DNA from 2 places in the Paenarthrobacter sp. 2TAF44 genome. Region 1 is predicted to be linked to the other one. Evidence: riboswitches for the same ligand, from Rfam matches in the RefSeq annotation. Region 1 holds a riboswitch; the other holds the start of a gene.
What was found. A riboswitch is a leader RNA that binds a small molecule or an ion and turns the genes downstream of it on or off. The one in region 1 is predicted to bind thiamine pyrophosphate.
Positions count from the first base shown of each region.

Region 2: another riboswitch for thiamine pyrophosphate. It lies ahead of thiO (glycine oxidase ThiO); the one in region 1 lies ahead of AB4Z15_RS18430 (bifunctional hydroxymethylpyrimidine kinase/phosphomethylpyrimidine kinase).

Region 1 covers NZ_JBFRFP010000020.1:60,523-65,709, reverse strand. The annotation lists gene rpmA (50S ribosomal protein L27) at 2-265, opposite strand; gene rplU (50S ribosomal protein L21) at 325-633, opposite strand; gene AB4Z15_RS18430 (bifunctional hydroxymethylpyrimidine kinase/phosphomethylpyrimidine kinase) at 1,011-2,570, opposite strand; TPP riboswitch at 2,562-2,659, opposite strand; gene AB4Z15_RS18425 (Rne/Rng family ribonuclease) at 2,806-5,187, opposite strand, start outside.
Region 2 covers NZ_JBFRFP010000012.1:25,284-30,470, forward strand. The annotation lists gene AB4Z15_RS13260 (RNB domain-containing ribonuclease) at 1-920, opposite strand, end outside; gene AB4Z15_RS13265 (ferritin-like fold-containing protein) at 962-1,630, shown strand; gene thiE (thiamine phosphate synthase) at 1,676-2,359, opposite strand; TPP riboswitch at 2,387-2,504, shown strand; gene thiO (glycine oxidase ThiO) at 2,497-3,744, shown strand; gene thiS (sulfur carrier protein ThiS) at 3,741-3,977, shown strand; gene AB4Z15_RS13285 (thiazole synthase) at 3,982-4,779, shown strand; gene AB4Z15_RS13290 (4a-hydroxytetrahydrobiopterin dehydratase) at 4,811-5,155, shown strand.

The DNA.
Region 1 (5,187 bases):
GTTACTCTGCAGCTGCAGCAGCAACGATGTTCACTACGCGACGGCCGCGGCGAGTACCAAACTCAACCGCACCGGCCTCGAGTGCGAACAGGGTGTCGTCGCCACCGCGGCCGACGCCCGCACCGGGGTGGAAGTGGGTTCCACGCTGGCGAACGATGATCTCGCCTGCGGAAACTACCTGGCCACCGAACCGCTTGACGCCGAGGCGCTGTGCGTTGGAGTCACGACCGTTGCGAGTGGAGCTCGCGCCTTTTTTGTGTGCCATGTGAAATGCCTGCCTCTAAATTTCTGGGGAAACTGAAAATCTGAACAGAGTAACGAAAGTTACTTGATGCTCGTGATCTTGATCTTGGTCAGTTCCTGACGGTGACCCTGGCGCTTCTTGTAGCCGGTCTTGTTCTTGAACTTCTGGATGACGATCTTGGGACCGCGAAGGTCCTCAAGGATCTCAGCCGTGACCGTGACCTTGGCCAGGTCCGCAGCAGCGGACGTGACCTTGTCGCCGTCAACCAGGAGCAAGGCGGGCAGCTCAAGAGTGCTGCCGGCTCCACCGGGGACGCGGTTAAGCGTTACGTAGTCTCCAACGGAAACTTTTTCTTGGCGGCCGCCTGCGCGGACAATCGCGTACACCACTTGGGTACTCACTTCTCTCGACGTTTCTTACTAAATTTGCGTGCGGAACCTTGAACCGGAATCAGGCTTGGTTCGCGCTGTGCCTCAACGCCGTGGACTTCTGATCGAAGCCCGCGAGTCATCCCATGAACAATTCCAAGGGGCATAACCCAAGTGTTGGCGTAAGCACCGAAGATCAAGATTACGCTAGTTTGACCTTCAGCTGCAAATGAGGCCGCGTCCGGAGGCTATCGGGTGACTTGCATCACCAGTTGTAACGGACTCTCCCGGCACCGTGCCCATACAGCCTACAGGGTTTGTGGAGGAATACTGCGATTTGGCCGACGACGCGCTGGATTTTTGTGGAATTGCCCAGCCGCCAACCCCGGAAGCCCTGCTCAGGCGAAGAGCCGGGGTGCATCAAAGAAGGCTGTCTCGTAGCGGCAAGACTGGGCGAAGGCCTCAACCATGGCCCCGCGCTCCTGGGCGGAGGCGCTAATTGCCGCGGCATCAGTAAAGTCGATCGCCTTCCGGGTTGCGGCAGCAAACTCCTCGTCCGCGTACGTCGTCAGCCAGGCGGCGTACGGGTGCTCGCTGGGGGCGCCGGCGTCCACATAGGCGGCGTGGAGTTGCTGTCCTACCTCCGCATACAGCCAATAGCAGGGCAGGATTGCCGCCAGCAACACGGCGTAACTGCCGGAGGCTGATGTGGCCAGCAGGTGGTCCACGTACGACCTTGTCACGGGTCCGGTCTGTGTTGAGGCCGAGCGCGTGCTCAGCCAGTTCCGATGGAGCTCGGACTCCACTTCAAGGCAGAGTTGCGATGACTTCGCCCAGAAGAGCTGCTCTTCTTCAGTGGGGGCAAGTGCACCTGTGCGCGCCAAAACCCGGGAGTAGCCGTTCAGGTAAATGGCGTCCTGGGCCAGGTAGTAGTTGAACTCGGGCTCCGGGAGCCGGCCTGACTGCAGGCCCTGGATGAAGGCGAGACCGTAAATCGCATCCAATTCCGGCGCAGCTTCGGCCCACAGCCGCGCGGCAAAGTCGCCGGATTTCCCGGATTTCCCGGCAGGATTCAGCGCTGGCTCCATGTGGTGGAAGTGGTGGACCGGCCCGCTACCCTTACCTACCTTCAGCCCGTCGGCCGCCGCGAGGGCCTGCAGCAGCCACGGCTTTACCTCGCGGAGAGACGCCTCCCAGTCGCCGGTGCGGGCTTGGACCGTGGCCAACGCCGAGGAGAGCGAGCACCCCGTTCCGTGGCTGTTCCTGGTATCAACGCGGGGCCCAGGCACCTCGATGACGTCCTGTCGCAACAAACCGCTCGTATTGACCAGCGCATCCGGGCAGTCGTTTCCTGCCAAGTGGCCGCCCTTTACCAAAACCGTCGTTCCACACTCAGCAGCCAGGCGTTTACCCTGGTCAAGCGCCGTAGCCCAGTCGCGGGCTTCGGACTCCCCCAGCAACATCGCCAGCTCGGGAAGGTTTGGGGTGACGAGATCCGCCAACGGCAGGAGGCTGCGCAGCGCAGTTTCGGCGGTCTCCCGCAGAAGGCGGTCGCCGCTGGTGGCAACCATCACCGGGTCAAGGACCACGACGGCGGGACGCACCTCTTCGAGCCAACTGCGGACTTCGTCGATGACGGCCGCATCACCCAACATCCCGATCTTGACCGCATCAATCTCAATATCGCTGCTGATCGCGTCCAGCTGCTGACGCAGGAACTCGACGGGCGGAACATGGACTGCGCTGACGCCCAACGTGTTCTGGGCCGTCAAAGCCGTGATGGCAGCCATGCCATAGCCCCCGTGCGCTGCGATGCTCTTCAAGTCTGCCTGGATTCCGGCGCCTCCAGAAGGATCCGAGCCGGCAATGCTGAGCACCCTCGGATGTGGCCGGGCCGGGACTGCTCCCATACCCGCGGCGCAGACAGGGTAGACAGCGGAATTCGACGATGAAGCCATGGTGGACATCCCTTCGCCGGTGCTAACCGGACAGGTTCAACGGGTCTGGATCTCAGCCTGGCCCGTGCCCGGCACCCCGTGTCAGTTTCCTAGCGTAGCCCGGAAGCCCCTCGCCCCGGGAACCGGACAGCTTCGGGGAATCGATGTGACTGGCGGGCAACGAAAGAGCCCCGCAGTATCCGCCGTAAACGGATGCTGCGGGACTCTTTGGTTGCTTAGTGACTGGTTGCCCTGCTTACAGCTCTGAAGCGGGAACTCCCACCCCAAGGATGATCGGTTCGTCCGCTACCTTCTTTTTGGCGGGCTCTTCCGCTGCCGGCGCCTTGGCCTCATGGGCAGATCCGCCTGCGGCAGCAGCAGTTACCTCGTGGTGTTCCACACTGGTTTCGTTTGCGGCACCCTGCGCCCTGCTGGCACTGCGGTTCCTCCGGCCACGGCGACCACGGGCACGCGACGAATGATCGTGCTCATCGGTAGTGCCAGCAGAAGCGCTGGCAGGGGAAACGGCGGAAGCAGCCGCAGGTTCGGAAACCGAAGCCGTGGCCTCTTCCTCCGCAGACGGCGGGGCACCGAGGTGCGAGAACGCCTCGGCCAGCAGGTCCAGGCTCATGGCCGGCTTGCCAGCAGTTGGTTCCTCATGATGTTCCACAAACGGAAGAGCCACTTCTTCGCCACCGAAACGCAGAACAGGAGTGGCGCGCGCTTCCCGAACCGCAGCCTCATGACTGGCCGTATCAGGTGCAGCCGGAACGCCAGCCTCGCCGTGTGCCGCCTCAGGGGCAGATCCATCGGTGTGACCCTGCTGGCCTGCTGCACGGGCCTGCTCCTCCGCGCGGTGAACCTCGTCATCGTGCAGGTGGGCGGCATGTGCTGCAGCGGCGATCGTGGCAAGAGCTGCCCTGGTCGCCTCAGCCTTCGCCTGGCGGACCGGGTCCACGGACTCCGTGGTCGCAGGAGCTGCGGGGGCGGCCGGCGTGCTGTGGACTGTAGGAGGCACTTCGGCCATTGCCGGTCCCCCACCCTTGCCACGGCGGCGCTTACGATCAGTGCGTGCAGCAGGCTGTTGGGGTTCGACGTGCGGGCGGTGATGCTCGGCAGCAACGACGTTGGCGCGTCGGTGCTCCACCGGCTCATCATGGGTGACGACACCCCGTCCGGCACAGTGCTCGCACTGCTCACCGAATACCTCGAGCAGGCCGGTGCCCATGCGTTTGCGCGTCATCTGCACCAGGCCCAGCGATGTCACTTCGGCCACTTGGTGTTTGGTGCGGTCACGACCCAGGCATTCCACCATTCGGCGGAGCACCAGGTCACGGTTCGATTCGAGGACCATGTCAATGAAGTCGATGACGATGATGCCACCAATATCGCGCAGGCGTAGCTGGCGAACAACTTCCTCGGCTGCTTCAAGGTTGTTCTTGGTCACGGTTTCTTCCAGGTTTCCACCGCTGCCGGTGAACTTGCCTGTATTAACATCCACCACGGTCATGGCTTCGGTGCGATCGATGACAAGGGAACCACCAGACGGAAGGAAAACCTTGCGTTCCAGCGCCTTGTGGATCTGTTCGTCGATCCGCCAGGCAGCAAAAATGTCCTGGTCCTTGGTCCACTTCTCAAGGCGGCCCACCAGATCGGGAGCCACGTACGTAACGTAAGCCTCGATGGTGTCCCAGGCGTCGTCCCCGGAAACGATCAACTTGGAGAAGTCTTCGTTGAAGACATCCCGGACAACCTTGATGGTGAGGTCCGGTTCGCCGTAAAGCAGTTCCGGAGCCAACACCTTCGTGGAGGACGCCTGCCCTTCAATGCCTTCCCACTGCGCGCGCAAACGGTTGATGTCATGCGTCAGTTCTTCTTCGGACGCACCTTCAGCGGCTGTGCGCACAATGACGCCGGCGTTCTCCGGCAAGCGATCCTTGAGGATGCGCTTGAGGCGATTGCGTTCCACGTCAGGCAGTTTGCGCGAGATACCGGTCATGGAACCGCCCGGCACGTACACAAGGTAGCGGCCCGGGAGGGAAATCTGGCTGGTAAGGCGGGCGCCCTTGTGGCCGACGGGGTCCTTGGTGACCTGCACCAGGACGGAATCGCCGGACTTCAGCGCATTCTCGATCCGGCGCGGCTGGCCCTCAAGGTTGACTGCATCCCAGTTCACTTCACCGGCGTACAACACCGCATTGCGGCCACGTCCGATGTCAACAAAAGCAGCCTCCATGGAAGGCAGAACATTCTGGACCTTGCCCAGATACACGTTGCCAATGAGGGAGTCCTGCTGGGTCTTGGACACAAAGTGCTCGGCCAAGACGCCGTCTTCAAGGACCGCGATCTGGATTCTGTCGTCGCGCTGGCGGACGATCATCTGGCGATCCACGGACTCGCGGCGGGCAAGGAACTCAGCCTCGGTAATCACCTGGCGGCGACGTCCGGTCTCACGGGATTCGCGGCGGCGCTGCTTCTTGGCCTCAAGCCTGGTGGAACCCTTAACGCTGGTAACGCGGTTTGACGGGGCCGTCTCAGTGATCGGGCGGGGCGCGCGGACACGGGTCACCGTGTTGGGCGGGTCATCGTCAGAGCCGCCAGTCAGTTCGAGATCCTGGTCACCCCTGCGGCGACGGCG
Region 2 (5,187 bases), on a different contig from region 1:
GAAGCATCAAGTGTCCGAAGGTACTCACCGTAGGTAACCTCGCCGTCCCACGGTTTCCCCAGAGCCTTGGTCTGGCGTTTGAAATGGAGCAGGGACCGTTCGTCTGGTGCCGGCATGGTGCGCAGGATGCCCACTTTTCCATCGAGCATCAGTTGGGCCGCTGCCATTCCGGTCATGAGGGATATCTGCGCGTTCCAGTCCTCCACAGGCAGGGAAGGCGCGGCCACAATCCTGTAGCCCCCGCCGCCGGTCGCCTGGACGATTTCCTGCTCGGGCATGTTCAGATTGGCGCCACCGCGCAGCCGTTCCAGTTCCACCCGCTTCAGGCCAACCTCCTTGAGGAGCTTCAGGACCGGTGGGGCTGTGCCGGCATCGATCTGTTCCTGGGCACCCTTGTAACTGAGCTTGGCGCGGCTGCGGACAGTGCCACGGGCCACCGACGTAGTGGACACCTCCGCATTGTGGTCGAGTTCGAAGTCCCACACGAAGGCGCTGCAGTCCTGACCAGCCAACAGGCTTCCGGCGTTCTCGCTGATCACTTCCGGGTGCAGGGGGATCCTCCCGTCAGGAGCGTAGAACGTTTGTCCCCGTTGCCGCGTCTCTGCATCGAGCGCCCCGCCGGGAGCAACAAAGGATGGCACGTCGGCGATTGCGTAGAGGACTTTGTAACCGTCACCGGCCCGTTCAATGAATACCGCCTGGTCCAGATCGGTGGACGTTGCTGGATCGATGGTCACGAACGGAATGTCCCTGAGGTCACGCTCTGGCAGCGTGTGGTTTTCTACTGCTTTCCGGGCTTCCGCCACGGCTTCGGCCGGATACTCGCCTGGGAGCTCCAGTTCGGTCCGAAGGGCTGCAAATGCCTCTGCGAGCTGGTCCGACGAGTCGTCGACGTTGGGCGAAATCCGATGATGTGACACGAAAATCAGGTTAGCCCGAAATCGCTGGATAGTCTTGAACCATGAGCACTTCCTTGGACGATAATGCTCGCGTCCAGCGCCTCTCTTCGGAGCTGCTGGGAGCCATGGCGTACGGCGAGCTCTCGGCGTTTGGCCGGCTGTCTTTCGACTCCCGGTACGCTCCCACCCTGCACGACAGGGCAGTGTTGGCAAAGATTGCCGTTGGGGCTTACGGAAACTTTGCCTTGATCAGCAGCCGGCTCTCGGAGATGGGACTCGATGCCGAAGAGGCCATGCTTCCGTTCCAGCGCTCGTTTGACCACTTCCATGAGCGAACAAAGCCGGCGGACTGGTTTGAATCAGTCATGAAGGCCTATGTGATCGACACCGTGTCATCGGACTTTTACCGCATGGTCGCTTCGTACCTCGACGGCGGAACGCAACTCTTTGTCCAGAAGGTGGCCTCCGCCGACCAAGCCACGGAAGTATTACGCGTCCTCCTGCGCAGGGCCCTGGCTGATGATCCTCGCCTGGCATCGCGACTGGCTTTGTGGGGCCGCCGCCTCGTCGGTGAAGCGCTGACCCAGGCCCAACGCGTGGGCATGGAACATCCTCACTTGGGACCGCTGCTCAAGGGCGGCGGGGATGCCCGCACTGCAGTCAAGGTCCTTACCGCTGAACTTGCCGAGCGGCATGGTCGACGGATGTCCGGGCTCGGGCTCACGGCTTAAGAGACTTTCGCATATCCTCGGCTGCCGCCAGGGCGCCGGCGGTGATTATCCGGCGTCGAGCGCTTCCAGCAGAGTCTTTGCCGCCGCCGTCGGATCCTCCGCCTCAGTAATGGCCCGCACCACGACGATCCGGCTCGCTCCCGCAGCCACCACCTGTTCAATGTTGGTGAGGTCGATGCCGCCAATCGCGAACCAGGGGAGGAGGACGCCACCTACGGTCTCCGCATCCGCGCGCTTTACGGCTTCTGCGGCATATGTGACCAGATCCAGCCCGACTGCTTCACGGCCGGGCTTTGTGGGCGTTGCCCACACCGGACCAACACAGAAATAATCCAGTCCGCTCCTGCCAGGGGAGGCGGCTATCGCGGCGTCAACCTGTTCCGGCGTATGGGTGGAAAGGCCGATCACGGTGCGGTCGTGGAGGAGATGCCTTGCCGCGGGCAGGGGGATGTCCTTTTGCCCGATATGGAACACCGGAGCCCCGGAAATACTGGCAACATCGGCGCGGTCATTGACGGCCCACAGCCGTCCGTGCCGTTGGGCAACGTTGTGCAGAACCTCCAGTACCTCAAGCTCCTCAGCGGCCTCGAGCGTCTTGTCGCGAAGCTGGATGATGTCAACGCCGCCCTCAAACGCGGCGTCGACGAAGTCTTCGAAATCGCCTTGGCGTTTGCGGGCATCAGTGCATAAGTAAAGGCGGGCAGTGGTGTGGACATCATGCTGGGTCATGGAAACCAGAGTAGTTCCTCTAAACTGGGCACGTACTGCGGGAGCCGTGACAGCGTCATATGACCGTCCGGCTGAGAGGGCTTCAGCGCCGACCGCTTGACCTGATCCGGCTAGTACCGGCGTAGGGAAGGAAACACATGGCAGAATCCGGCCAAACCCCCTTGCAGGCAGACGTTGCAGTGATTGGTGGCGGCATCGTTGGCCTTGGCATCGCCCACGAAGCGCGCCGCCAGGGCCGCTCGGTGGTCCTCATTGATCCCACCCCCGCGGCCGGTGCGACGTTTGCTGCCGCGGGGATGCTGGCTCCGGTCAGCGAACTCCACTACCAGGAGGAACACCTCCTGGAACTCATGCTGGAATCCTCCCAACTGTGGCCCGCTTTCATCCGGAGCGTCCATGGCGGCGAATCAGCCACCGGATACCGCACGACGCCGACAATCGCCGTTGGTGCCGACGCCGCCGACCGCCGCGCCCTCGCAGACCTCCGCACAGTCCAGCAGGCCGCGGGCCTGCACGTGGAGCCATTGTCATTGCGGGAGGCGCGCCAACGTGAGCCTTTGCTGAGTCCACAGATTTCCTGTGCCTTCGACATACCGGCCGATCACCAAGTGGACCCGCGGCGGCTTGCACGATGCCTCATGGAAGGGTTGGCAGCCCACGGACCAGGTGACGCAACGTGGGTTTCCGGAGCGGAGGACGGTTTCGCCCTGCCGTTCCACGCATCCCGTTTGCTCTGGGATGGGGACCGCGTCTCCGGGGTTGAACTGGCTTCTGGCGCAGTCGAGGCCTCGGAAACTGTGATCGCCTGCGGGCTGGACGCGGCAAGGATCGGTAATCTCCCCGAGGGTCTCAGTCTTCCTCTGCGGCCCGTTTACGGTGACATCCTCAGGCTGCGCGTTCCCCACCACCTCCAGCCCCTCCTCACATCCACCATCCGGGGCATGGTCCGCGGGGTGCCGGTCTACATCGTGCCCCGGGATGATGGCACGGTGGTGATTGGAGCCACCCAGCGCGAGGACGGCCTATCCGCCTCCACCAATGCAGTCTCCGCCGGAGGCGTCTACCAACTCCTGCGGGACGCTCAAGTCCTGGTGCCTGCCGTGGCGGAGTTGGAACTGCTGGAAGCGACAGCCCGCGCACGGCCCGGCACTCCGGACAACGCACCATTACTGGGACGCGTTGCCGGGCGCGCGGGCACCATCGACGGTCTCGTAATCGCAACCGGGTTCTTCCGCCATGGCGTCCTGTTGACGCCTGTGGCCGCCAAAATCGTAGGCGGGCTAATCAGCGCCTCAGCCGATCCCCGATGGTCCAACTTCACCCCTGATCGATTTACGGCAACGCCGGATGACCGCCTCCAACCAGCAACCAAGGACACACCATGAACATCAAACTCAATGGCTCCGTTCATGCCGTGGCGGATGACGCATCCGTCAGCACGCTCGTCAGCGCCATCACAGGCCGCATCCTGGACCACCGCGGACAGGCGGCCGACGGCGGCAAGCTGGGTGTCGCCGTCGCACGCAATTCCGAGGTAGTGCCGCGCAGCCAGTGGGCCGCGACTGCGCTCGCCGATGGAGACGAACTCGAACTCGTAACCGCAGTCCAGGGAGGCTGAAAAAATGACAGTAGCAAAATCTGACATCCGCACAGATGCTTTGGTGATCGACGGCGTCGAATTCGGCTCCCGCCTGATCATGGGTACCGGTGGTGCACCGAGTCTTGACGGGTTGGGAGCAGCCCTTCTGGCTTCAGGAACGGAACTGACCACTGTGGCAATGCGCAGGTACTCACCGGCCGAGACAGGCTCACTGTTTCAACTCCTGCTGGATCACAACATTCGGGTCCTGCCCAACACCGCTGGCTGTTTTACTGCCAAAGACGCAGTGATGACCGCGGAGCTCGCCCGGGAGGCGCTGGAGACAGACTGGGTGAAGCTGGAAGTCATCGCCGATGAGCACACACTTCTTCCGGATGCGGTGGAACTCGTGGAGGCCACCGAACAGCTGGTGAACCGCGGCTTCAAGGTCTTCGCGTACACCAATGATGACCCTGTCCTGGCGCTGCGCCTGGAAAACCTGGGTGCCGCAGCAGTCATGCCCCTCGGCTCGCCTATTGGTACAGGGCTGGGCATCCTGAACCCGCACAACATCGAACTGATAGTGTCCCGGGCCTCTGTCCCGGTAGTGCTCGACGCCGGCATTGGAACCGCGTCCGATGCCGCGCTCGCCATGGAACTGGGATGCGATGCTGTCCTGCTGGCAACAGCCGTGACCCGTGCGCAGAACCCCGTGCAGATGGGTGAAGCCTTCAAACACGCAGTGATCGCCGGTAGGCTGGCCAAGCAGGCTGGCCGAATCCCGCGCCGGGAGCACGCCCTCGCGTCATCGGCCATGGAAGGCCGGGCAGAGTTCCTCTAAATGCAGAGTTCCTCTCAATGAAGGAGCAGTGGTGGCTGACAGGAAAGAGCCATTGACCCAGATCGCCGTGGAGACCGCCCTCAAGGGCCTTCCGGACTGGAAGCTCCAGGACGGCCTCGTGACGGTATTCAAAACCTCGACGGCGGCCGACGCCCTGGCGCTTATCGCCGCCATTGGCCGGATCGCCGAGGAACAGAACCACCACCCGGATCTTGACTGGCGTTACAACAGGGTGTTCTTGCGCTACGTTTCCCATGACGCAGGCGGCCAGGTGACCCAACGCGACATCGCGGCAGCCGCTGCCGTGAGCGAGGCCGCGGCCGCGTCCGGTGCCTTGGCGCAGCCGGATCGCTACCCGGGAGTTTCAACGGGATAGAAGAGGTTAAACGGTGCTGGCCATCACCCACG